One region of the Sphingomonas sandaracina genome, then DNA from elsewhere that is predicted to be linked to it. Evidence: riboswitches for the same ligand, from Rfam matches in the RefSeq annotation. Region 1 holds a riboswitch; each other region holds the start of a gene.

Region 1 (8,039 bases):
GCACGTCAACGTGCTGGCGATGAACCGCGCGCTGGACGCCCTGCCGCGCTGATGCCGGTCAGCGATCCGGGCAACAGCGACAATCGTCCGGATCCGGATGCCCTCCTGCGTCAGGCCGAGCAGGAGGGGAGGGGGAAGCTCAAGATCTTCCTCGGCGCGGCACCGGGGGTCGGCAAGACCTTCGAGATGCTGTCCGAAGGCGCGGCACGGCGGCGCGACGGTGTCGACGTCGTCATCGGCATCGTCGAGACGCATGGCCGGGTCGAAACCGAACGGCTGACGCGCGGACAGGAAATCGTCCCGCGTCGCGACGTCGCCTATGAAGGGCGCGTCCTGGCCGAAATGGACATCGACGCGATCCTCGCCCGCGCGCCCCGGCTCGCGCTCGTCGACGAACTCGCGCATACCAACGCCCCCGGCAGCCGCCATCCCAAACGCTATCAGGATGTCGAGGAACTGCTGGCGGCGGGAATCGACGTCTATTCGACGATCAACATCCAGCACGTCGAGAGCCTCAACGACATCGTCGCCAGTTTCACGCGTGTCCGGGTGCGCGAGACCGTTCCCGACCGCATCCTCGAACTCGCCGAGATCGAGGTCGTCGATATCCCGCCCGACGAGCTGATCGAGCGGCTGAAGGCGGGCAAGGTCTATCTGCCGCACGAGGCGACCCGCGCGCTCAGTCATTTCTTCTCCAAATCCAACCTGTCGGCGTTGCGCGAACTCGCGCTGCGCCGGGCTGCGCAGGCGGTCGACGCGCAGATGCTCGATCATGTCCGCGCGATCGGCATCGGCGGGACATGGGCGGGCACCGACCGGATCGTCGTCGCGATCAACGAACTGCCCGGCGTCGACGGCCTGGTGCGCGCGGCCAAGCGAGTCGCCGACGGGTTGCACGGCCCGTGGACGGCGCTGTTCATCGAAACGCCGCGCACCGCGCACTTCACCGATGTTCAGCATCAGCGCGTCGCCGCAGCGATGACGCTGGCGACGCAACTCGGGGCGGCGGTCGCGACGGTGCCGGCCGCGTCGGTGGTCGAGGGTATCCAGGGCTTCCTGATCCACGCGCGCGCGACGCAGCTCGTCGTCGGCAAGTCGCGCCGCTCGCGCGCGTTTGAATTCATCCACGGATCGATCGTCGATCGGCTGATCCGCGGTACGAGCGGAGTCACCGTCCACGTCCTGCCGATGGAAACCGAAACCAGGACCTCCGCGCTGGCGTGGCGGCGGTCGAAGGCGGGTTGGGGCTCGCCGACCGGCTATGCCATCACGCTGGCGCTGGTCGCCGCGATCACGACGGTCGCCAGCGCGTTGTTCCATATCCTCGATCTCGGCAACGTCGCGCTGCTGTACCTGCTGCCGGTGATGGTGGCGGCCAGCCTGTTCGGGTTGCGCACCGGGCTGTTCGCCGGGATCGCGTCCAGCCTCGCCTATAACTTCTTCTTCCTGCCGCCGGTCGGCACGCTGAGCATCAGCAATCCCGAGAACCTGATCTCGATCTTCGTCCTGCTCGGCGTCGCGATCGCGACCAGCCAACTCACCTCGCGGGTGCGGGCGCAGGCCGACCTCGCGGCGGCGAGCGCGCAGACCAACGCGACGCTGGCGGGGTTCCTGCGGCAACTGAGTGCGATCAACGATCCCGCGGTGGCGGCGCGGATGATCTGCGACGACGTCGCGCAGGTGTTCGCCGTGCAGTCGGTCCTGCTCGCCCCGACGACCGGCGCCGGGTTGACCGTGCAGGCCGCGAGCACCGCGGATTACCGGCTCGACACGATGGATCTGGCCGCCGCGAACTGGGCGTTCGATGCCGGCGCGGCGGCGGGCAAGGGGTCGGCGACGCTGGCCGCGTCCGAATGGCTGTTCCAGCCGGTCAAGGCGGGCGGGCGGACGCTCGCGGTGCTAGGCATCGCGCGCGAGAACAGCGGCGATCCGGTCCGCGCCGATCAACTGCCGCTGCTCACCAGTCTGGTCGATCAATCCGCGCTGGTGCTCGAACGGCTGCGGCTCGAGACCGAGATGCGCGATGTCGACGCGGTGCGGACGCGCGATCGGCTGCGTGCGGCACTGCTGTCGTCGGTCAGCCACGATCTGCGCACGCCGCTGACCGCGGTGATCGCCGCGGCGAACGAACTCGATCACGGTGCCACCCCCGACCTGATCGCGACGATCAAGACCGAGGCGGCGCGGCTCAACCGGTTCGTCGCCAACCTGCTCGACATGGCGCGGGTCGAGGCGGGGGCGCTCAAGCTCAACATCGAGGCGACCGATCTCAGCGATGCGGTCGCCGGCGCCGCGCACGACGCGCGCCGTGCGCTGGAGGGGCATGCGGTCCGGCTCGACGTGCCGCCCGACCTGCCGCTGGTCCGGGTCGATCCGCAGCTGCTGCATCATTGCTTGCTCAACCTGCTCGACAATGCCGGGCGCTACGGCAACCCGGGTACCGAGATCGTCGTCGAGGGGCGGCATCGCTACGGCGAACTCAGGCTGGCGGTGCTCGACCACGGCGCGGGCCTGCCGCCGGGCCGCGAGGCCGAGGTGTTCGAGACGTTCCGGCGGCTCGAAGGATCGGACCGCGAGATCGTCGGGACCGGGTTGGGGCTTGCCATCGTCAAGGCCTTCGCCGAGGCGATGGGAATGATGGTCGAAGCCGGCAATCGCGTCGACGAACCCGGCGCCGCGTTCACGCTGGTGTTCCCGTCCCCTCTCATCGTGCGCAACGTCGCACCCGAAAGCGCGATCTGATGCCCGCGAAGATCCTGGTCGTCGACGACGAAATCTCGATCCGTCGCCTGCTCCGCAACACGCTGGAACGCGCCGGCTATGCGGTGGTCGAAGCGGTCGACGCGCGCAGTGCGATCGCCCGCGCGGCGGCCGAACACCCCAGCGCGATCCTGCTCGACCTGGGGTTGCCCGACCGCGATGGTCTCAGCTTGATCCCGGTGCTGCGGCGCGACGGCGATGCGGTGATCCTGGTGGTGTCCGCGCGCGACGCGACCGACGAGAAAGTCGCTGCGCTCGATCTCGGCGCCGACGATTTCGTCACCAAGCCGTTCGACAGCGACGAACTGCTCGCCCGGTTGCGCGTCGCGCTGCGGCATCAGGCCACCGCCGACACCGCGCCGAAGCTTGTTCACACCGGCAATGTCACGATCGACCTCGATCGCCGCCTCGTCACGCGCGATGGCGAGGAACTGCATCTGACGCGCAAGGAGCATGAGGTGCTCGCGGTGCTGGCGCGGCATAGCGGGCGGGTCGTCACGCACGACCGGATCATCGCCGCGGCCTGGGGTGGCGACGAGGATCCGCGGATCGAATATCTCCGCATCGTGATCCGCAACCTGCGCCAGAAACTCGAGGCGCCGGATCCGGTCGGCAGCGTGATCGCCAATGAACTCGGGGTCGGCTACCGTCTGCGCACCGATAGCTGAACGACGATCGGGCCGGTCTGCCCGCTTTCCAGAGACGGGGTAAAGCTGCCATGCGCCGGCGATGATTCGCCTTCCGATCTCTGCACTCGTTTGCGTCCTCCTGTCGTCCGGCGCTGCCGTCGCGCAATCGACCCCCGAACCTGCACCCGATATCGTCGTGACCGGGCGCGGGCTGGCGCCGGCGCCGGGTGACCGCGCTTATGACATCGTCACGATCGAGCGCGATCGGATCGACGCCAATGCCAGCAACCGGCTGGAGAGCGTGCTCGCCGATGTCGCCGGCTTGCAGCAGTTCCGCCGGTCGGATTCGCGCAGCGCCAACCCGACCAGCCAGGGGATTTCGTTGCGCGGGATCGGCGGCAATGCGTCGAGCCGCGCGCTGCTGATCCTCGACGGCGTACCGCAGGCGGACCCGTTCGGCGGGTGGGTCGCGTTTCCCGCCTATGCGACGGGGCGGCTGGGTCGCATCCGCGTGACGCGCGGCGGCGGCAGTGGCTATCAGGGGCCGGGGGCGCTGGCCGGGACGGTCGAACTCGAAAGCGCGACGCCTGGCGACCTGACGCCGTTCCAGGGCAGCATCGCCTATGGCAGTCGCGACTCGGTCGATGCGCAGGGCTCGGCGGCGCTGGTCCGCGAGGGCGGGTTCGCGACGCTGTCCGGCGCGTATGCGCGCGGCGACGGTTTCACGCCGACGGTGGCCGACAGTCGCGGGATCGTCGATCGGCCCGCGCCGTACGAGCAGGCGTCGGGCGCGATCAGGACCGTCGTCGGGATCGGCGCGAAGACGGAGTTGCAGGTGAACGCCAGCGCCTTCACCGACCGGCGTGATCGTGGGTCCGAGTTCACCGACAACAAGAGCGAAGGCGCAGACGCCAGCGTCAGGCTGATCGGCCGCGGCGACTGGGGCTATTCCGCGCTCGCCTATCTGCAGACGCGCGCGTTCGCGAGCAGCTTCAACAGCATCAATGCCGCGCGAACGACCGCGATCCAGTCGCTCGACCAGTATAATACGCCGGCCACCGGGCTGGGCGGGCGGATCGAGATCCTGCCGCCGCTGGGCAAGAGCATCACGCTGCGGCTGGGCGCCGACCTGCGCGACGTCAGCGGCAAGACGCAGGAACTCTACACCTTCGTCGCGGCGGTACCGACACGGCGACGCGAGGCGGGCGGCGGCACGACCACGACGGGCTTGTTCGCCGATGGCAGCCTGGTCGCTGGAGATGTGACCTTCAGCCTTGGCGGGCGGCTGGACTGGTGGACGATCGACGACGGCTATTTGTCCGAACGGCCGCTGGCGGGGGGCGCGGCACTCACCGACCAGCGCTATGCCAACCGCGACGGCAGCGAGACGACTGGCCGCGCGGGTATCGCCTACCAGCCCGTCGAGGCGATCACGCTGCGCGCCGCGGGGTATCGCGGCTGGCGGTTGCCGACGCTCAACGAACTGTACCGGCCGTTCCGCGTCGGCAACGATGCGACTGCGGCGAACGCGTCGCTGTCGCCCGAACGGCTAACCGGGGTCGAGGGCGGCGTCACGCTGGCGCCTGTATCGGGCGTGAGTCTTGCCGCGACCTATTTCTACAACCGGGTGACGGACGCGATCGCCAACGTCACGACGACCAGCCCAGCGCAGGTCCTTCCTGGCGTGACGACCTACCGCGTCCGTCAGAATCTCGATGCGATCCGCGCACATGGGTTCGAACTCGATGCGTCGTATCGGCCGGCTTCGGGGACTATCCCGTTCGGCGTGCAGGCATCCTGGTCGCACACCAATTCGACCGTCGAAGGTTCGGGGATCACCGCGGCGCTTGACGGTCTGCGCCCTGCGCAGACGCCGCGCGACGCTGTGTCGGGGACGATCGACTGGCGGCACGATGCAGCGGCGCTGTCGCTGACCGTGCGGCATGTCGGCCGGCAGTTCGACGACGACCAGAACAGCCGGGTGCTCGCGCCCGCGACCACGCTCGACGCGTATGCTGCACTCCCCGTCATGCGGTCGCTGATCGCCGAACTGCGTGCCGAAAACATGCTGAACGAACGGGTCGAGGCGGGGATCAGCGGCGGCAACATCGTTGAGCGCGCGACGCCGCGGACGATCTGGGTCGGGCTCCGCTATGGCTTGCGTTGACCCGTGTCTGGGCTGCGACTAATGGCGGGCGCGTGAAGGGCTCCCGGCGACGGGATCAAAAGGGAAGTCGGTGCGCGGGAGGGTCGTCATGATCCGATCCGCAAGACCGACGCTGTACCCGCAACTGTGACCGGATAGCGGCCACCCCGATACGCCACTGGGTGAAGACCTGGGAAGGCGGGGTGGACGCGGCGACCCGGAAGCCAGGAGACCTGCCTCTCACGGTCGATCCACTGCGCGGGCGGGTGCTCCGGCGCGGACGAGTAGCTCCGTCGTGACGGGGCATCCTCGCGCGAGAGACGTCTGGCCGCCCTGCGAATGGTCGCAGGCGGTCTTGTTCAGGACGTGCCCATGACGAAATTCTTTCTTTTCCTGACCGCCGCGACGATCGCATCGCCCGCATATGCACAGGCCGTTCCCGACGCCGATACGCCCGAACTGGTCGTGACCGCCGCGCGCGTCGCGCAACCCGCGAGCGAAGTCGGCCAGGCGGTGACCGTGATCGACCGCGCCGAGATCGAGCGCCGCCAGACGACCGTGGTGTCCGATCTGCTCGCGACCACGCCCGGCGTCACCGTCACCCGCAACGGCTCGATCGGCGCGCTGACTAGCGTGCGGATCCGCGGCGCCGAAGCCGACCAGACCCTGGTCGTGATCGACGGCGTCCGCGTCAACGATCCGTCCTCGACCGGTGGCGGCTTCAACTTCGCCAACCTCCTGTCGAGCTCGGTCGAGCGGATCGAGGTGTTGCGCGGGCCCAACTCGGTACCGTGGGGCAGCCAGGCGATCGGTGGCGTCGTCAACATCATCACCGCGGCGCCGACCGAAGGCGTGCAGGCGCGCGCAAACGCCGAATATGGTTATGCCGACGGCGTGTTCGCGAGTGCAGGCGTATCGGGCGCGAAGGGGCCGGTATCCGGCTCGCTGACCGGGGGCTATCTGCGGACCGACGGCATCTCGTCGGCGGCAAGCGGCACCGAGCGCGATGGCTACCGCCAATATGGCGCGGCAGGGCGGTTGGGCGTCGAATTCGCGCCGGGCATCGGCCTCGACCTGCGCGGCTATTATGCGGACAGCAAGGTCGACATCGATGGGTTCCCGGCACCCGATTTTGCCCTCGCCGACGACCCCGAATATTCGAAGACCCAGGAACTCTATGGCTATGCCGGTCTTCATGCCAACTTCGCCGACGGCCGGTTCAACAATCGCGTGGCGTTCACGATCGCCGACATCAACCGCGACAATTACGATCCGACCTTCGGCGCGGACCCGAGCTTCATCGGGCGCGGCCGCAGCGAACGCTATGAGTATCAGGGCGACTTCCGGCCACTCGACCAAGTCCGCGTCGTCGCGGGCGTCGAGCGCGAGAACAGCCGCTACAGTGACGGGTTCGCGTCTGCCGACACCGGCATCACCAGCGTCTACGGCCAGTTGATCGTCAAGCCGGTCGATATCCTCACGCTGACCGGCGGCGTCCGCAACGACGATCACGACGATTTCGGCAGCCGTACGACGTTCGGCGCGAACGCGGCGCTGGCGTTGCGCACCGGCACGACGTTCCGCGCCAGCTATGGCGAAGGCTTCAAGGCACCGACCCTGTATCAGCTGTTCTCGGATTTCGGGAACCGCGGTCTCGATCCGGAAACGGCGCGCAATTTCGATGTCGGCGCGGAACAGGCGTTTCTCGGCAACCGTGCGCGCGTCGGCGTCACCTATTTTAACCGACGCACGCGCAACCAGATCGACTTCCGCGCGTGCAGCGACGCGGAGCAGGCGACGACCGGCTCGATCTGCGTCGATCGCCCGTTCGGCGTCTATGCGAACATTGCCCGCGCCGAGGCCGACGGTGCCGAGTTCACGTTGGCACTACGCCCGGTCGATGCGCTGACGCTGACCGCGAACTACAGCTATATCCGCACCGAAAACCGCTCGATCGGCGACGATTTCGGCAAGACCCTCGCGCGGCGGCCGACCCAGACCGCCAGCGTCAACGCCGATTACCGGTTCCCGTTCGGGCTGTCGATCGGCGGCACGGTTACGATGGTCGGCGACAGTTTCGACGACTCCGCCAATGCGGTGCGGCTCGATGGCTATGCGCTCGGCGGCGTCCGGGCGGAGTTCCCGATCGGCGATCGGTTCGCCGTCTATGGCCGCGTCGATAACGTCACCGACGCGTCGTACCAGACGATCGCGGGCTACGGCACCTATGGTCGAGCGGCCTATGGCGGCGTCCGGCTGCGCTTGAAGTGAGCCGCGAGGCGATCCTCCTGACGTTGCTCGCCGCGTTGACGCTCGGAGGCTGCTCCGTGCCGCCGGGCGGACGCGGCGGCGGGGGGATCGTCTCGACTAACCCGTGCGTCGATGCGGTGCTGGTGCGGATCGTGCCCGCATCGCGGATCGCGGCGATCAGCCATCATTCGCAGGATCCGGGCGGCACCTCGATCCCGCTCGACGTCGCGCGGCGGTTTCGCGCGACCGCCGGC
Region 2 (8,039 bases), on a different contig from region 1:
CAGGCCTCTGCGATCGGCAGTGGGTAGGCGGTGCGCAGGCCGTGGATCACGTCGCCGGCAAAGATCAGCGGGATCTTGAGCCGGGTCGCCATCGCCGCGTCCTGCGCGGCCTTGGCACCGGCATAGCCGACGCCGTTGAACAGCATGCCGATCTGCCCGGTCCTGATCCGCGCGATCTGTTCGGCCGCACCGCCGCTTGCGAGGCCGGGGTTGAACGGCACGCCGATCGGGCGGATCTGATCCGAGAAGCAGCTGAGCTGGCCGGCTTTCTCGGCCGGCGTCATCTTCGCGATCAGGCTCTCGATCCGGTCGCTCTGCGCGAACGCGGCGGTCGAGCCGAGCGACAGCCCGGCAATGGCCGCGCCGCCGGTCAGCATCTGGCGGCGATCTAGAATGGGCGACATGTCCTGCTCCTCGTCTTCGGAACGGGGGGTAGTCGTTGGACCACGGTTCCGCAAATCCGCGGAACCGTGGTCGGGAACGCTCAGCCCAGCGCGCGCGTGAAAAGGCGTGAAAGCCGGGCGGAGAAGGCACGGGCGTCGAGCGGACGCTCGCCATCGGCGATCTGCGCCTCGTCGAACAGCAGATGCGCGGCATCCTCGCGCAACGCCGTCTCGTCCTCGCCAAGCGCAGCAAGCCTGGCGATCAGCGCCGAGCGCGGGTTGATCTCCAGCACCGGCTTGGCGGCGGGCATCGCCTGACCGCTGGCGGCAAGGATCCGCTCGAGCTGGCGGTCCATGCCGCTGTCCGCCGCGACGAGGCAGACCGCGCTGTCGGTCAGACGCTCCGATGCGCGCACTTCCGATACGGCATCGGCAAGCGTGGTCTTCACGAACGCGATGAAGTCGGCGACCTCCGGCGTGGCGTCGGCGGTCGGCGCGGTGGCGCCATCGGCAAGCGGGATCAGGCTCAGATCCGCGGCGCCCTGCGTCACCGACTTGAACGGCTTGCCGTCATGATCGATGCCCGCGGTCACCCAGAACCCGTCGACCGAGTCCGGCAGCAACAGCACTTCGATCCCGCGCGCGCGGAACCCTTCGAGCTGCGGCGATGCTTCGAGACGGTCGAGATCGGTGCCGACCGCGTAGTAGATCGCGGTCTGGTTGTCCTTCATCGCCGCGACATAGTCCGCGACCGAACGCCATGCCCCGCCGGACGTGGTCGTCTTGAAGCGCGCGAGCTTCAGCAACGGTTCGCGACGTTCGAAATCCTCGTACAGCCCCTCCTTTAGGACCGCGCCGAAATTCTCCCAGATCTTGGCATAGGCTTCCGGATCGCGCGTCGCGACCTTGTCGAGTTCGCCGAGCACGCGCCCGGTCACACCCTTACGGATCGCGGCGAGCATCGGGCTTTCCTGGATCATCTCGCGCGAGACGTTCAGCGGCAGGTCGGACGAATCCACCAGCCCGCGCATGAAGCGCAGGTAGCGCGGCAGGACGTCCGCATCATCGGTGATGAAGACGCGCTTCACGTACAACTTCATGCGGCCATTACGATCGGGATCGAACAGGTCGAACGGCTTGGCGCCGGGGACATAGGCGAGCACCGAATATTCGTGCAGCCCTTCCGCGCGGTAGTGGAGTGTCAATGCCGGCTCGTCGAACTGGCCCGAGACGCTGCGATAGAAGTCGGCATAGTCGTCCGCCGTGATCTCGGACTTGGGCTTGGTCCAGAGCGCCGCCCCGTCGGCGATCTCGACCGGCTCGGCATCGGGCGTTTCGCGCAGCGTGATGGGGACGGGGACGTGACCCGACTGGTCGTTGATCAACCGCTCGACGGTGTAGCGCTCGGTATAGGACGATGCGTCCTCAAGCAGATGCAGCACGACGCGGGTGCCGCGGGACGGCGCCTCGGCGGTGTCGACCGGCGCGATTGTGTAGGTCCCGAGGCCGTCCGACGACCAGACCGACGCAGTATCGGCACCGGCGCGGCGCGACACAACATCGACCTTCGATGCGACCATGAACGCGGAGTAGAACCCAACGCCGAACTGGCCGATCAACTGCGCGCCGTCCGATCCGGCGGACGCGGCGATGCGGTCCATGAAGGCCTTGGTGCCCGACCGTGCGATCGTACCGAGCGCCTCGGCCATGTCGTCGGCGGTCATGCCGATTCCGTTGTCCTCGATCGTCAGCGTCTTGGCCTCGGGATCGAGCGTGATCGCGATCTGCGTGCGGGCATCGCCCCCGACCGTTTCTGCACCCAGCAATTCGGGCGCGCTCAACGCCTCGTAACGCAGCTTCTCGCAAGCATCGGCAGCATTCGAAATCAGCTCGCGCAGGAAAACGGTCTTATCCGAATAGACCGAATGCACCATCATATGCAGCAAACGCGAAACGTCCGCTTCGAAAGCGTGGGTTTCGCCGTGCTCCGTATCGGAAGGCTGGGTATCGGCGGCTGGAACGGTTTCGTCGGTCATGTGCTGTTACGGCGCTCTTATGGGTAGGGACGGTCGAGAGTTGGCCGGCTTGGAGGGTAAATTCAAGAGCGCGTCGCCGTCGGACAGGATGCCTTGAGCCAGCCGATGTTGCGTCGGCCTCGCTTGGCGGTTAGCGGGCCTCGATCAGCCGCTAAAGGAATGACCAACATGCGCCGTTTTCTCATGGGATTGGCCGGAGCAGTCGGCATCGCGGCCTCGGTCTTCGCGGAACCTGCGTCGCGCGTCACGTCGGTGGCCAAACCGGGGATCGTGCGCGTCCGCCTCGTCACGTCGGAGGGTCCGATCCTGCTGGCGCTCGACGCGCGGCATGCGCCCAAGACGACCCAGAACTTCCTCGAATATGTCGATGACGGACGTTTCGACGGGACCGATTTCTATCGTGCGAGCCGGCAAAAGTCGTCGCCGAAGACCGGGTTCATCCAGGCTGGCATCCGTACCGACGCACGTCGGATCCTGCCACCGTTTCCGCTGGAGACGACGGCGATGACCGGCATCAAGCACGGCGATGCGACGATCTCGATGGCGCGGGGCATGAACCCGGCTTCGGCAGGCGGCAATTTCTTCATAACGATCGGCCCGGCGCCGGCGATGGATGCGCGCGCGGGGTATCCCGGCTATGCGGCATTCGGGCATGTCATCGCCGGTATGGACGTGGTGAAGCGCATCCTCGCCAAGCCGACCGGCGGCGGGATGGACGCGTTCAAGGATCAGATGATTTTGAAGCGCGTGGCGCTGGTGAGTGCGCGGCGGCTCGACGGGGTGGCGAAACCTACGGGATTGCCGCGGGCCTGGCTGATCAAGACGCGCCCCGATCGGGGAAAGTGAGTGGTCCGTTATCCCGGGTTGGTTCCACACCTATCCGCGTGAACATGTCCACCCCGGCGGCGGCCGGGGTCGGAGTTCATGCAATCAGGCTAAGCGCGACGGCTTCCGCAACCTTGATCCCGTCGACCGCCGCGGACAGGATGCCGCCCGCATAGCCGGCACCTTCGCCGGCCGGGAACAGCCCGGCGGTGTTGAGGCTGACGAAATCGTCGCCGCGCGTGATACGGACCGGCGACGACGTTCGTGTTTCGACTCCCGTCAGGACCGCGTCGGGATGGTCATAGCCGGGGATCTCGCGCCCGAATGCGGGCAGTGCCTCGCGCAACGCGGTGATTGCGAAGTCGGGCAGGCATTCGGACAGGTCGGTCATGTGTACGCCCGGCTTGTACGACGGGATCACCGAACCCAGCGCGGTCGACGGCCGCCCGGCAAGCAAGTCGCCGATGCGTTGCGCGGGCGCCTTGTAGTTCGACCCGCCGGCGACATAGGCGCGCGATTCCCAGTGGCGTTGCAGTTCGATGCCCGCGAGCGGGTGGCCGGGATAATCACGTTCGGGGTCGATCCCGATCACGATGCCGGAGTTCGCGTTGCGCTCGTTGCGCGAATATTGGCTCATGCCGTTGGTCGCAACGCGGCCTTCCTCGGAGGTAGCGGCGACGACGGTGCCGCCCGGGCACATGCAGAAGCTATACACCGTGCGGCCGTTCTTGCAGTGGTGCGACAGGCTGTACGCCGCCGCGCCGAGATCGGGATGGCCCGCGCATGGCCCGAACCGCGCCTCGTCGATCCACGATTGCGGATGCTCGATGCGGACCCCGATCGAGAAAGGCTTGGCCTCGACATGGACCCCTTTGGCGTGGAGCATCTCGAACGTGTCACGCGCGCTGTGGCCGACCGCGAAGACGACGTGGTTGGCTTCGAGATAGTCGCCGGTGCTGAGGTGGAGACCGCGCAATTGGCGCACGCCGCCCTCAGTGGCGACATCGAGACCGTCGACCCGCGTCGAGAAGCGGTATTCGCCGCCGAGCGCCTCGATCGTCTCGCGCATGCTCTCGACCATCGTGACGAGGCGGAACGTGCCGATATGCGGGTGCGCTTCGGTCAGGATTTCCGGGGGCGCGCCGGCCTTGACGAACTCGGTCAGGACCTTGCGGCCAAGGTGGCGCGGGTCCTTGATCTGGCTCCAGAGCTTGCCGTCGGAAAACGTGCCCGCACCGCCCTCGCCGAACTGGACGTTGGACTCGGGGTTGAGGACGCTTTTGCGCCAGAGCCCCCAGGTGTCCTTGGTACGTTCACGAACGACCTTGCCGCGGTCCAGGATGATCGGGCGGAACCCCATCTGCGCCAGGATCAGGCCGGCGAACAATCCGCAGGGGCCTGCGCCGACGACCACCGGGCGCGGACCTGTGTAGCTCGCGCCGCCCTTGGTGACGAACCGATACCCCGTATCCGGCGTGCGCTGGATGTAGCGATCCTTGCGAAAGCGCGTGAGGACGGTGTCCTCGTTCTTCAGCGTGACGTCGACCGAATAGACCAGTTGAATGTCCATCTTGTCGCGTGCGTCGTGCGCCCGCCTGGCGACGGTGTAGCGGATCAGGTCGCGCGGGGTGACGCGCAGGCGGTCGCGGATTGCGGCGGGGAGCGCTTCGTCGGCATGATTGAGCGGCAGCTTGAGGTCGGTGATGCGGAGCATGAGGGATGCTCTAGCGCCGCGCGCCGTGATCCGCCATCGGGCGCAGGGGCGGGAGCAAAAGAGGACATGACCATGCGGACCGACGACGAGCAGAATGCCAAGAGCGCCAAGCGCAAGGAAGTCCATGACCGGATCGTCGCGAGCAAGACGATCGAGAAGGGGCTGATCATCGTCCACACCGGCGCCGGCAAGGGCAAGTCGACTGCCGCGTTCGGGATGGCTGTGCGGATGCTCGGCCATGGACGCAAGGTGGGCGTCGTCCAGTTCGTGAAGGGTGCGATGGCGACCGGCGAGAAGGCGATCTTCGACGCGTTCCCCGATTTGTGCGAGTTCAAGCCGATGGGCGAGGGCTTCACCTGGGACACGCAGGACCGTGCCCGCGACATCGCGGTGGCGCGCGAGGCGTGGGACGAGGTCAAGCGCATGATCGCCGACCCGTCCTATGCGATGGTGGTGGCGGACGAACTGAACATCGTGCTGCGCTACGACTATCTGCCGGTCGACGAAGTGCTGGCAGCGCTGGCCGCCAAACCCGAGATGACTCACGTCGTCGTGACCGGGCGAAATGCGCCGGATGCACTGATCGAAATGGCCGATCTGGTCACCGAGATGACGCAGGTGAAACACCCGTTCCGGTCCGGGGTAAAGGCGCAAGCCGGCGTCGAGTTCTAGGCGGCTTCCAGACGGCGTTTAGCCCGGCCGCAACGCGCGCTACCAACGCTCCGTCATCCTGACGAAAGTCAGGATCCAGGGTAACGGGCGAGAACCTTTGTGGCCCTGGATCCTGACTTTTGTCGGGATGACGGGGTTTGCGGCAAGTCTTGCGCCGTGTCTTCCTCCCGCCTATCGCTCCACCCGCGACAGGTTCCCCCGACGCTAGCGCCGAGGGGGATGAAAATGGGAACGGGAAACACCCGGCTGCCCCTGCAACTGTACGCGGCGAGCCATCGTGCCACATGCCATTGGGATGGTCCCGAGAAGGCGGCGCGGCCGGCGTTGACCCGCGAGCCAGGAGACCTGCCCGTCGCGGTCGTCTTTCGTCCGGCCAGGGTGCGCCGAACGGACGGGTAACACCCCGAGCGACGACATCGCTTCGTGTCGCGCGAAGGCTGGAGGCGTACGCCTTTTGCCCTTCGCGTGGTGCGGGATCGACTGTCCGGAGGGGTACGCATGCCAAAAGCACATCATCTTGTAATCGTTCGAGCATCCGCATGCTGAAGCCGGCCGCAGACGGCGTCGCCGTGGTAGCCTGCAACACATGCCGCCACTCCGCCGACGCGCGCGACGACGCCGAGGGTCAGCGCGGCGGCGCGCGGCTGGTCAGCGCATTGAAGGCGGTCCAGGCCAGCGATCCGGCCTATGCCGACGTCGCCGTGCAGGAGATGCCATGCCTGTTCGCATGCCAGGATTTCTGCACGATCCACCTACGCGCGCCCGCCAAGGTCGGCTATGTGCTCGGCCGGTTCGAGCCTACCGAAGACGCCGCTCGCGCGATCCTCGACTATGCGCGCCTCTACGGCGAAAGCGCGTTCGGGCAGGTGCCGTTCAAGCAGTGGCCACAGGGCGTGAAGGGGCATTTCATCACCCGCACCCCGCCCGCCGGGTACGTCGTCGAATGACCGCGTTCGCATCGCCCGCCGCGTTTCTCGCGGCGCTGGCGGCGTTGCCCCAACCCGACGAAGCGGCGCGCAGGGCCGCCGCGCTACGCCAGGACAGCCTCACCAAGCCGCGGGGATCGCTCGGCCGACTGGAGGACATCGCGATCTTTCTGGCCGGGTGGCAAGGCCATGCGCGGCCCCGGCTCGACCGGGTCGCGGGCATCGTGTTCGCGGGCAATCACGGCGTCGTCGCACGCGGTGTCAGTGCGTACCCGGCGGCGGTGACCGCGCAGATGGTCGCCAATTTTGAGCAGGGTGGGGGGGCCGTCAACGCGCTGTGCAGCGCGGCCGGGATTGACCTGGAGATCGTCGCGATCGATCTCGATCAGCCGACCAAGGACTTCACCAGCGCACCGGCGATGTCCGAAGGCGAGTGCCTGGCTGCCATCAACATCGGCGCGGCGGCGGTGCCGAAAGGAATCGACCTGTTGATCCTGGGCGAGATGGGGATCGGCAATTCGACGGTCGCCGCGGCCTTGTGCGCCGCCAGTTTCGGGGGCTCGGCAGCCGACTGGGTAGGGCCGGGAACGGGTGTCGACGCGACCGGTATCGCGCAAAAGACCGACGCGATCGACGAAGGCCTCGCGCGTCACGCGCGATCGCTGACGACCCCGTTCGAAATCCTGAGGCACCTCGGCGGACGCGAGCTCGCGGCGATCGCAGGGGCGGTGATCGCCGCGCGGTTGGCCGGCGTACCGGTCATGCTCGACGGCTTCATCTGCGGTTCGGCGATCGCGCCTATCGCCGCCGCCCATCCCGACGTCGTGGCGCATTGTCTGGCAGGGCATCGCTCGACCGAGCCCGGCCATGCACGCCTGCTCGACGCGCTCGGGCTCGATCCGTTGCTGTCGCTCGGCATGCGGCTGGGGGAAGGCAGCGGTGCGGCGGTCGCGACCTTGATGGTGCGTGCGGCATTGGCCGTTCACGACGGCATGGCGACATTCGCGGAAGCCGGTGTTTCGGAGGCATGACGACGCCGCACATGCTGTACCTGATGCGGCATGGCGCGCCGGCGAAGGAAGGGCGCCTGCTGGGGCGAACCGACGATGCGGTGACGCAGGCAGGGATCGCGGCCTGTACGGCGCGGGCATCGCGGCTGGCCGTCGATCACATCGTCTCTTCCGACCTGGCTCGCGCGAGGGATTGCGCGCACGCGATCGCTACGCCGCTGGGGGCGGGGCTGACCGTCCGGCAGGACCCTAGATGGCGCGAGCTCGATTTCGGCGCGTGGGACGGAATGGCGCCATCGTCGATCGACCCGCTGGCGTTGGCGCGCTTCTACGACGATCCGGACGAAGCGCCTCCACCAGGCGGCGAGCGCTGGTCCGCGTTGCAGGACCGCGTCGTATCCGCGCTCGACGATCTTCCGGCTGAACCGACCCTGATCGTCACGCATGGCGGCGCGATCCGGGTGGCGCTTGCG
Region 3 (8,039 bases), on a different contig from region 1:
GGTCGCGATCTCGGCGGGGCGGTCGACGAGGCGCATGCGCGGATCAGCCAGACCGTCCACCTGCCACCCGGCTATCACCTCGAATGGGCGGGCGAGCTCGACAACCTCAACAACGCGGTCGCGCGATTGGAAGTGGTGGTGCCGATCAGCCTGCTGGTGATCCTGCTGCTGCTTTATGCGAACTTTGGCTCGATCCGCGACAGCCTGCTGGCGTTCTCGGCGATCCCGATGGCGATCATCGGCGGCGTGCTCGCGCTGGCGCTGACCGGCACCGCGTTCAGCATCTCGTCCGCGATCGGTTTCGTGGCGCTGTTCGGGATCGCGGTGATGGACGGGATCCTAGTGGTCACGACCTACAACCACGCAGTCGACGAGGGGATCGCGCACGAGAATGCGTTGGCGACCACCGTGCGGCACAGCCTGCGTCCGGTCGTGATGACGTGCCTGGTCGCGGCGATCGGCCTGCTCCCCGCCGCCCTGTCGAGCGGGATCGGCAGCCAAGTGCAAAAGCCGCTGGCGTTGGTCGTAGTCGGTGGGATGACGCTCGCGCCGATCCTGATCCTGCTTGTCCTGCCGGTGCTGATCGATCGCTTCTCGAAGCGGGTACCCCCTGAGGATCGCGGCGCACACGGGCGCGACATCGGCCACCATACAAATACTGACGGCCATACGGAGGCCACGGCATGAAGCGTCTCGCCATTCTCCTTCTTGCGGGCGTAACCAGCGCCTGCACGATGGGCCCGCGCAATCTCGACGCGCATGCCAGCCTGCCGCCGGCACCCTCGGCGCAGACCTTCGCACCGTCCAGCGGCGTGGCGCAGGCCACCACGCTCGCGGCGGTACCGGCCGAGTGGTGGCGGACCTTCGGCAGCGCCCAACTCGACGCACTCGTCGACGAAGCCAAGGCACATGCGACCGATATCGCCGTGGCCGAGGCGACGTTGCGTCAATATCGCGAGCAGGGCGCGGCGACCGCAGGCTCGGCGCTGCCGCAAGCCGATGTGAACTACCAGGCGGAACGCACGCGCATCTCGAACGCGCTGTCGCCCGCCGTCGCGGACCAGAACCAGCAGCTCTATACGCTGCATACCGCGCAAGTGACGGTCAGCTATGCGCCCGACCTGTTCGGGGGCACCCGCTCTAAGATCCGCTCCGCGCGCGCCGCGACCGAGACGCAGCGCCAGCGGCTCGCGGCGGCGAAAACCACGGTAATTGCCAATCTGGTCGAGGCGGTGATCCAGCGCGCCTCGCTTGCCGAGCAGATCGTCGCAGCGCAGACCGCTATTGCGGTCAACCGCGACATCCTGCAGACGTTGGTCAAGCGCCAGCAGCTCGGTGCGGTCGGTGCCGCGGACGTCTCCACGCAACAGGCCGCACTGGCGACTGCTGAGGGTGCGCTGCCACCGCTAGTACGCGCGGAAGCGCATCAGCGCGTCGTGATCGGCACGTTGATCGGACGATCGGCAGGATCGGACCTGCCGCCGCTGCCGCCGCTCGCGTCGCTCACCCTGCCGCGCGACCTGCCACTGGTAGTTCCCTCCGATCTCGTTGCGCGCCGGCCCGACGTGCTGGCGGCGCGCGCGCAGCTCGAAGGGGCAGGGGCCGATGTCGGCACCGCGATCGCCGCGCGTCTCCCGGCGATCTCGCTCAGCGGATCGGCGGGCGGGACGTCGGAACGGTTTGGCGACATGTTCAAGAGCGGCAACCCGTTCTGGACGCTGATCGGCGGGATCACGCAGCCGATTTTTCATGCGGGCGCGCTTCGTCATCAACAGCGTGCTGCCGAAGCGGCGCTGGAGGGGGCGAAGGCGCAGTATCGGGCGGCGGTGCTTCAGGCGTTCGGCGACGTGTCCGATGCGTTGACCGGGCTGCGGACCGATGCCGATGCGCTCGACTCTGCGACGCGCGCGACCGATGCGTCGGGTCGTGCACTTGGGTTCGTGCGGCGTCAGCTGGCGCTGGGCGATGTCGGTACGCCGGCGCTGCTCAACGCGACCGCGACGGATGCGCAGGCGCGGGGGCAGGCGGTGCAGGCCCGTGCGGCCCGGCTCTCCGATACGGTGGCGCTGTTTCAGGCCGCGGGGGGCGGCGTAGTCGGCGGATGATCGCCCGTCTTCGTCAGCCTCCCGGCTTTTCGATCCAGATCGTGGCGTGCGGCAGGTCGAGGACGATCCGCTTGCCGGCAAAGGCATCCCAACCGATCCAGCGTCCGCCTCGACCGTCGTCATGGACGGGAAGCGTCAGCGCGCCGTATGTGACGGTCCGAACGACGCTCGCCGGTTGGTGAGCCGCGTCCGCATGGAACGGGATCGGGCTATCGCCCCATGCCGCGCTGTAGCCGTCCGTCGTGAGCGTGAGGCGGATGGGAATGGAGCGGGTGCCCAGCGACGCCATGTAGGATTTGCCTACCGCAGCGATCCGGCCCGTACTAAAATCGAGCCGCACCATTTCCTGCGTCAGCACATCGCGACCGACGTCCAGCATCGTGCCGTCCGTTGCGACCGCGCCGAACTTCGCCTTCGAGATCGGCCGATAGGTCGAGCGCAGCTTGACGTCGATGGTCGGGCGCAGCGGGAGCGCGTCGGTCGTCGCGGTCCGCGCGGATAGATCGGGCATATGCGGCAGCCGCTTGGCGAGCGGCTCGGCGAGCGTGGTCGTCGCGGCGTCGGGATCGAGGACGGCCTTCACGGCGATCGTCCGGACCATCGCGGCAACGTGAAGACCCGATTGCGTGACGGCGATCTGGTCGGACTGAATCGTATGCCAGACGGGCATGGACAACATCCTCGGTACGGATGTCGCGACGAGGCGAGGTCTTTCGCCTTCCGAAGAGGATACGCCGCCGGTTGGATCCCGGTTTGCCGAGGAGCCAGACGACGACGCGTCGCGACGATGTCACCCGATGCCGCGATCGTCTTACAAGCGCCTTACGCGGCGCGCGGACGTCATCTGATCATACGGCAATTGCGCGCGGATCACGCGGCGGCGCGTGATCCGCGCGCGTCTCAGAAGCCCTTCTTCAACGAGATGAACACCTGGCGCGGGGTGCCTGCGAGCAGAGTCTGGTTGTCGCCGCTGGCGGTGAACCCGTTCGTGCCGACCGTGGAGATATACTTCTTGTCGGTGAGGTTGGTCACGCTGCCCTCGATCGCGACGCCGTGCATCGGTCCATCGCCTTCGAACCGGTAGCCGATGCTCGCATCGACCAGCACGCGCCCCGGCACCGATTGATCGTTGAGATACGTGAAGTAGCGCTTGCTCATGTAGTCGGCGCCGACGCGACCGGTGAAGCCGGACTGTTCGATCACGATCTCGCCCTTGAGCATGTGCTCGGGGCTGTCGACCGCCATCTTGCCATCGGTCGCGACCAACACCGCGCCGCTCGCGGACAGGACGTCGTCGGCGTATTTCGACTTGTTGTACGAATAGCTGGCGAACAGCGATACCGGCGTGAAGATCCGGTAGTTGACCGCGACTTCGGCGCCGTAGGTGTGGACGCTGCCGACGTTGTTCAGCGTCGCCGGATTGCCGATGATCCCCGCGCCGTTGGAGAAGCCGAGCAAGCGGTTCGAGAAGTCGATGTAATAGCCGACGGCCGACGCCTGCAGCGGACCCTGGCGGAAGCGCAGGCCACCCTCTGCAGTTTTCGACCGCTCGGGCTTCAGCTGGCCGCGGATCGCGTCGAACCCGGCCTGCGTGGTCGAGAACGGCCCCGTCGTTGCGGACGAGACATAGGCGCGCACGTTCTCCTTATAGTCCGCGAACAGCTCGGCGCCGGGCGTCAGCTTGAACAGGATGCCCGCCTGCGGCTGGAACCAGTCCTTCGCGCTGATCTTGCCGACGGCCAGCGGCGAGGTCGTCGCCGGCAGCATGATCGCGCGGTTGGTGACGTAGAATCCCTTCCAGCCTGCGTTCAGGACCAGGCGATCGTCGACGAGGCGGATCGTGTCGCCGACATGATACTGGATCGTATCGGTGGTGTATTTGCCGTCCCACTGCGTGGCATACGGATTGCTCTGGAACTGCAGCGTATCGCGGTTCGGCGTGGCGCTGTCGGTCATCCCGTAGAACCGGCGCGCCTGCGTGAACGTGTTCGTCTCGTACCAGCCGCCCAGTTCAAGCGTGTTGGCGCCGTGCACATAGGCCAGATTGCTCAGCGCACCGCCGCGCTTCATCGCATATTCCGTGGTGCGGAACCCGAGCGGGCTGGCCGCGGTGATCGGCGTACCATCGGCGTTCGGCGCACCTGCCGGGGTCGGCGAATACGGCGTGATCCACGACCCCTGGCCCTCGTTGTCGTGATAATAGCCGGTCGTGCTGAGCGTGAGTTCGGGCGTCAGATTGGCATCGAACGTGACGCCGCCGAGATAATCGCGCCGCAGACCGCCGGCATCGTAATAGGCATCGTCGACCGTGCCGAAGCCAGCCGGGAAGGTCGTGCCGGCGCCGGCCCAGGGTTGCGCGGTGCCGACGGCGACCGCTGCCTGGTTCTGCGCGACCTTCGCGATCTGCAGCGCGAGCGGATAATTGTCGGCGATGTTGTCGTTGCGCAGTCCACGACGACGGATGATGTCGAGGCTGAGATCCTGGTAATCCTGCTCGCGGCGATCCGAGAAGTTCAGGAACGCCGACAGGCTGCCGAGCGCACCGAGATCCTTGACGATCTTGCCGTTGGCCTGATGCTGGCGCTGTACGCCGTCGCCTTTCCATTTGTCGGTCGAGAGAAAGCCGTAGCTCAGATACCCTTTCAGGCCGTCGCCCAGATCGCCGCTGTCGACCCGAGCGAACGCGCGGTAGGTGTCGTTCGAACCGTAAGTGGCGCCACCGGTCACGTTGGCTGTGTCGCGAGGCTTGTCGCTGAAGAATTCGATCGTGCCGCCGAGATTGCTCGTCGATGCCGTGCCGAGCGCGCCGGCGCCCTGCGCGACATCGGTGCGCGCGACGTTCTCCGAGATGATCGCGCGGCTGATGTGCAGGCCGTTGACGTTGCCGTAGCTCATGTCGCCGAGCGGCACGCCGTCGAGCGTGAAGCCGAGCTGGTTCTGGTTGAAGCCGCGCAGCGAGATGCGCACCGCCCATTCATAGGCGCCGAACGGGTCGGCGGCCTGGAAGTTGACGCCCGGCAGCTTCTGGATCGCCTTGAGCGGGCTAGATCCCGGCGTCAGGCGCGCGATGTCGGCGGCATTGACGCTCTGGACCTGGCGGCTCTGCCCGAAACCGAGCACGACGATGTCGCCGGCCGGGGCGTCCGTCTCCACTGGCGCTGTCGCCGGTTGCGCGGTCATCGGTTGCTCGGCCGTTGCCTGCGCCGTCGTTGCGGGGGTGGCCGACGGGTCGGTGACGGTCTGTGCCGCTAGCGGTGTCGCACATGCGCTTGCGGCGAGGACATAGGGGGCCGCGCTGGCGAGCAGGCCGGAAAGACGGTTCATGGTAGTTCCCCGAGCCGCCCCAGTGCGACTTCGGGTTCGCCATTGCCGCGGGACGTTACGGGCCGGCGACGCTTCGATGACGTTCCCGCGACTCCCCGCGTTTATCCGACCGGACGAGCGATTGGGCCCGTCGGCAGTCGGACGGGCGCCGACTGCGTGAGCCGTGCCAGTTAGACAGTGCGCCGATCACGCAGAATGCGATCGACCTGCCAGCCGAACGCGATCCCGATGACGAGGAACAGGATCGTCTGCGTGGCGATCGACGCGACCCTGAATTGCCAAAGCAGGCTCGCCGGGAATGTCGCCGGAACCTCGTCGATGGTCGGCAGGAGCAATTGCAGCGCGGCGACCAGAACGACATAGCCCATGACGCCGGCCAGGATCGCATCGATCGCGGACCACCGCCCGCTCAGACGCTGCCGTATCCAGATGCCGGCAACCGCGGCCAAAACCGAAAAGCCAATCATTCCGAAATAGGCGACGGTCCTGAGCCTGACGGTCTCGTGAAGTCCCACTGCCGGCGGGGTCGGCGGGTATTTGATCGCCGGTACGACGACGATCACGACGATGGTCAGCAGCGCGAGCAGCAGCGACAGGCTGCGCGGGCCGATCCGGACCACGCGACCATAGAGTACCGCAAATACGATCGCGAACAGCCCGCCGAGCGCGGTTCCGTACATCAGCATCGCGGTAAAAAGGCCGGCCGTCTTCTGGACGGTTCGACTGACGAGGTCTTCGTCCATGCCGGGCATGGCATGGACCGCGTGGGCGGCTTCGAAGGCGATGGCGGCGTCGATCCTGGGCTCGGCGAAGATCAGTGCGAACGTCGCGGCGACCACGGCGCCGAGAATGCCCGCAAGCATGCCGTGCCACAGCATATGTTTCATCATGAAGGCAGACCCTGTCTTAGTGGCAGGGGAAACCCAGCAGATGCCGTCCGTCGTGGACGTACTCATGCACGTACATGCCCTGGAACAGCGCGAACGCGCCCTGTTCGGTGCTGACGAAATACAGCATGATCAGCGCGATCACCGTGCCGAGGACGGCCCAGGGTGCGATCTCGTCGAGCGGAATGCCGGGTGTCGTCCCGATCGCGATGTACGGGTCTTGCGGGGATAGCGCGCGTGCTGCCATGTTCAGTCTCCTACCGGGATCTCGCGCCCGGCGAACGTTGAGGCGTCGGGCGGGGTCTGGCTCTCGACAGGATAAGCCCCGTCGATCACAGTGGCGCGACCGCGCCGGTATCGCACCGGCTTCCCGCCCGGCTCCGATCGTTCCGCTGTGAAGCGACGGGGCAGGGGCGTCAACCGATTTGGAGCAACCGATGGCTACCCGTCTCGTCCTGATGTGCGCGGGCGCCACGCCGACGATGCGGAGCGGTGGCTTCCCCGATCCGGCGGATCCGCTCGACGAGGGGAGCCGCGCAAAGGCCGGCGCTATCAGGCTGGACGGACCGTCTGCGGCGTGCGTCTGGTCGAGTCCGGCGGCTGCGGCGCGTGAAACCGCGATTGCCCTTGGGCTGGACGCGGTACCTTGCGAGGCGCTCCGCGATATCGATTACGGTGCCTGGACCGGGCTCTCGTTCGACGCGGTCCATGCGCGCGCGCCGAACGACCTGACGGCGTGGCTTGCCGCACCCGAACAAGGCGCACCGGGCGGCGAGACGATGGACGCCGTTGCGGAACGCGTCGAACCCTGGCTTCGCAGCATGGAGCCCATGGACCAGCCGATACTGGCGATCACGCATGCCACCGTCATCCGCGCGACGATCGCCGCAGCGCTGTCGATCCCGGTAACGACGACACTCCGGATCGACATCGCACCGCTGTCGATTACCGTGCTATCGTTCAATCGCGTTTGGCGTCTTCAGGAACTCCGTCGCTGCTGATCGTCCATCGGCGCGACTGCTGATTGCGGCGGGCGACGCATCAGGTATATGTCCATTATCCAGCCATGCTCGGCGCGCAACGCTGCACGATGCGATGCGATATGGTGCGCTATTAGGGCAAGCGGGCCCGCGACCAGCGCCTCGTGCGGCATGCCTAGATACGCTCCCCACCAGATGTCGATACCGTGAGGATCGAGCGTCTCGAAGGCGCATCCGCCGTCGAGCATGACCGCCAGCGTATCGACGCCCGTCGGCCAGCCGTCGCGTCGCAACCGCCGTCCGGTGGTGATGAGGACCGGCGCACCCAGCATGTTCAGGGGAATCGCATGTGCCGCCGTCAGCGCCTGCAAGCTGGTAATACCCGGAACGACATGGACGCGCAGCGAACGACCCTCGCGATGCAATCGCTCGGCGATCCTCAAGCTGCTGTCGTACAGCGATGGATCGCCCCACACGAGCAGCGCCAACCGTCCGCCTTCCGGCAGGTACGTGTCGATTGCAGTTGCCCAGCACGCGGCGATCGCGTCATGCCAGTCGTCGACCGCGGCCAGATAGTCGCCATCGGTACCGCGCTTCGGCAGGTCGAACTCCACGACCTGCGTCCCGCCGGTCAGGACCGCGGCGCAGATCGTTCGGCGCAGGTCGATCAGGTCCGATTTCGCATCGCCCTTGCGGGGGAGCAGGATGACGTCTGCGGCGTTCATCGCAGCCTCCGCCGCCCG

The links. Region 1 has a riboswitch for cobalamin ahead of U1707_RS14005 (TonB-dependent receptor plug domain-containing protein). Riboswitches for the same ligand answer to the same signal wherever they lie in the genome.
Region 2: another riboswitch for cobalamin. It lies ahead of U1707_RS01185 (DUF1636 domain-containing protein); the one in region 1 lies ahead of U1707_RS14005 (TonB-dependent receptor plug domain-containing protein).
Region 3: another riboswitch for cobalamin. It lies ahead of U1707_RS00755 (CbtB domain-containing protein); the one in region 1 lies ahead of U1707_RS14005 (TonB-dependent receptor plug domain-containing protein).

What each region holds. Positions count from the first base shown of each region.
Region 1 is NZ_JAXOJK010000004.1:240,763-248,801, forward strand. Features, by position in the region: gene kdpC (potassium-transporting ATPase subunit KdpC) at 1-52, shown strand, start outside; gene U1707_RS13990 (DUF4118 domain-containing protein) at 52-2,742, shown strand; gene U1707_RS13995 (response regulator) at 2,742-3,428, shown strand; gene U1707_RS14000 (TonB-dependent receptor) at 3,490-5,556, shown strand; cobalamin riboswitch at 5,577-5,790, shown strand; gene U1707_RS14005 (TonB-dependent receptor plug domain-containing protein) at 5,908-7,806, shown strand; gene U1707_RS14010 (ABC transporter substrate-binding protein) at 7,803-8,039, shown strand, end outside.
Region 2 is NZ_JAXOJK010000001.1:295,858-303,896, forward strand. Features, by position in the region: gene U1707_RS01160 (glycoside hydrolase family 3 N-terminal domain-containing protein) at 1-404, opposite strand, end outside; gene htpG (molecular chaperone HtpG) at 485-2,419, opposite strand; gene U1707_RS01170 (peptidylprolyl isomerase) at 2,588-3,265, shown strand; gene U1707_RS01175 (NAD(P)/FAD-dependent oxidoreductase) at 3,342-4,958, opposite strand; gene cobO (cob(I)yrinic acid a,c-diamide adenosyltransferase) at 5,025-5,630, shown strand; cobalamin riboswitch at 5,804-5,997, shown strand; gene U1707_RS01185 (DUF1636 domain-containing protein) at 6,170-6,577, shown strand; gene cobT (nicotinate-nucleotide--dimethylbenzimidazole phosphoribosyltransferase) at 6,574-7,587, shown strand; gene U1707_RS01195 (histidine phosphatase family protein) at 7,584-8,039, shown strand, end outside.
Region 3 is NZ_JAXOJK010000001.1:189,886-197,924, forward strand. Features, by position in the region: gene U1707_RS00730 (efflux RND transporter permease subunit) at 1-687, shown strand, start outside; gene U1707_RS00735 (efflux transporter outer membrane subunit) at 684-2,105, shown strand; gene U1707_RS00740 (hypothetical protein) at 2,119-2,775, opposite strand; gene U1707_RS00745 (TonB-dependent receptor) at 3,006-5,429, opposite strand; gene U1707_RS00750 (CbtA family protein) at 5,600-6,319, opposite strand; gene U1707_RS00755 (CbtB domain-containing protein) at 6,336-6,563, opposite strand; cobalamin riboswitch at 6,594-6,744, opposite strand; gene U1707_RS00760 (histidine phosphatase family protein) at 6,754-7,317, shown strand; gene cobF (precorrin-6A synthase (deacetylating)) at 7,296-8,039, opposite strand, start outside.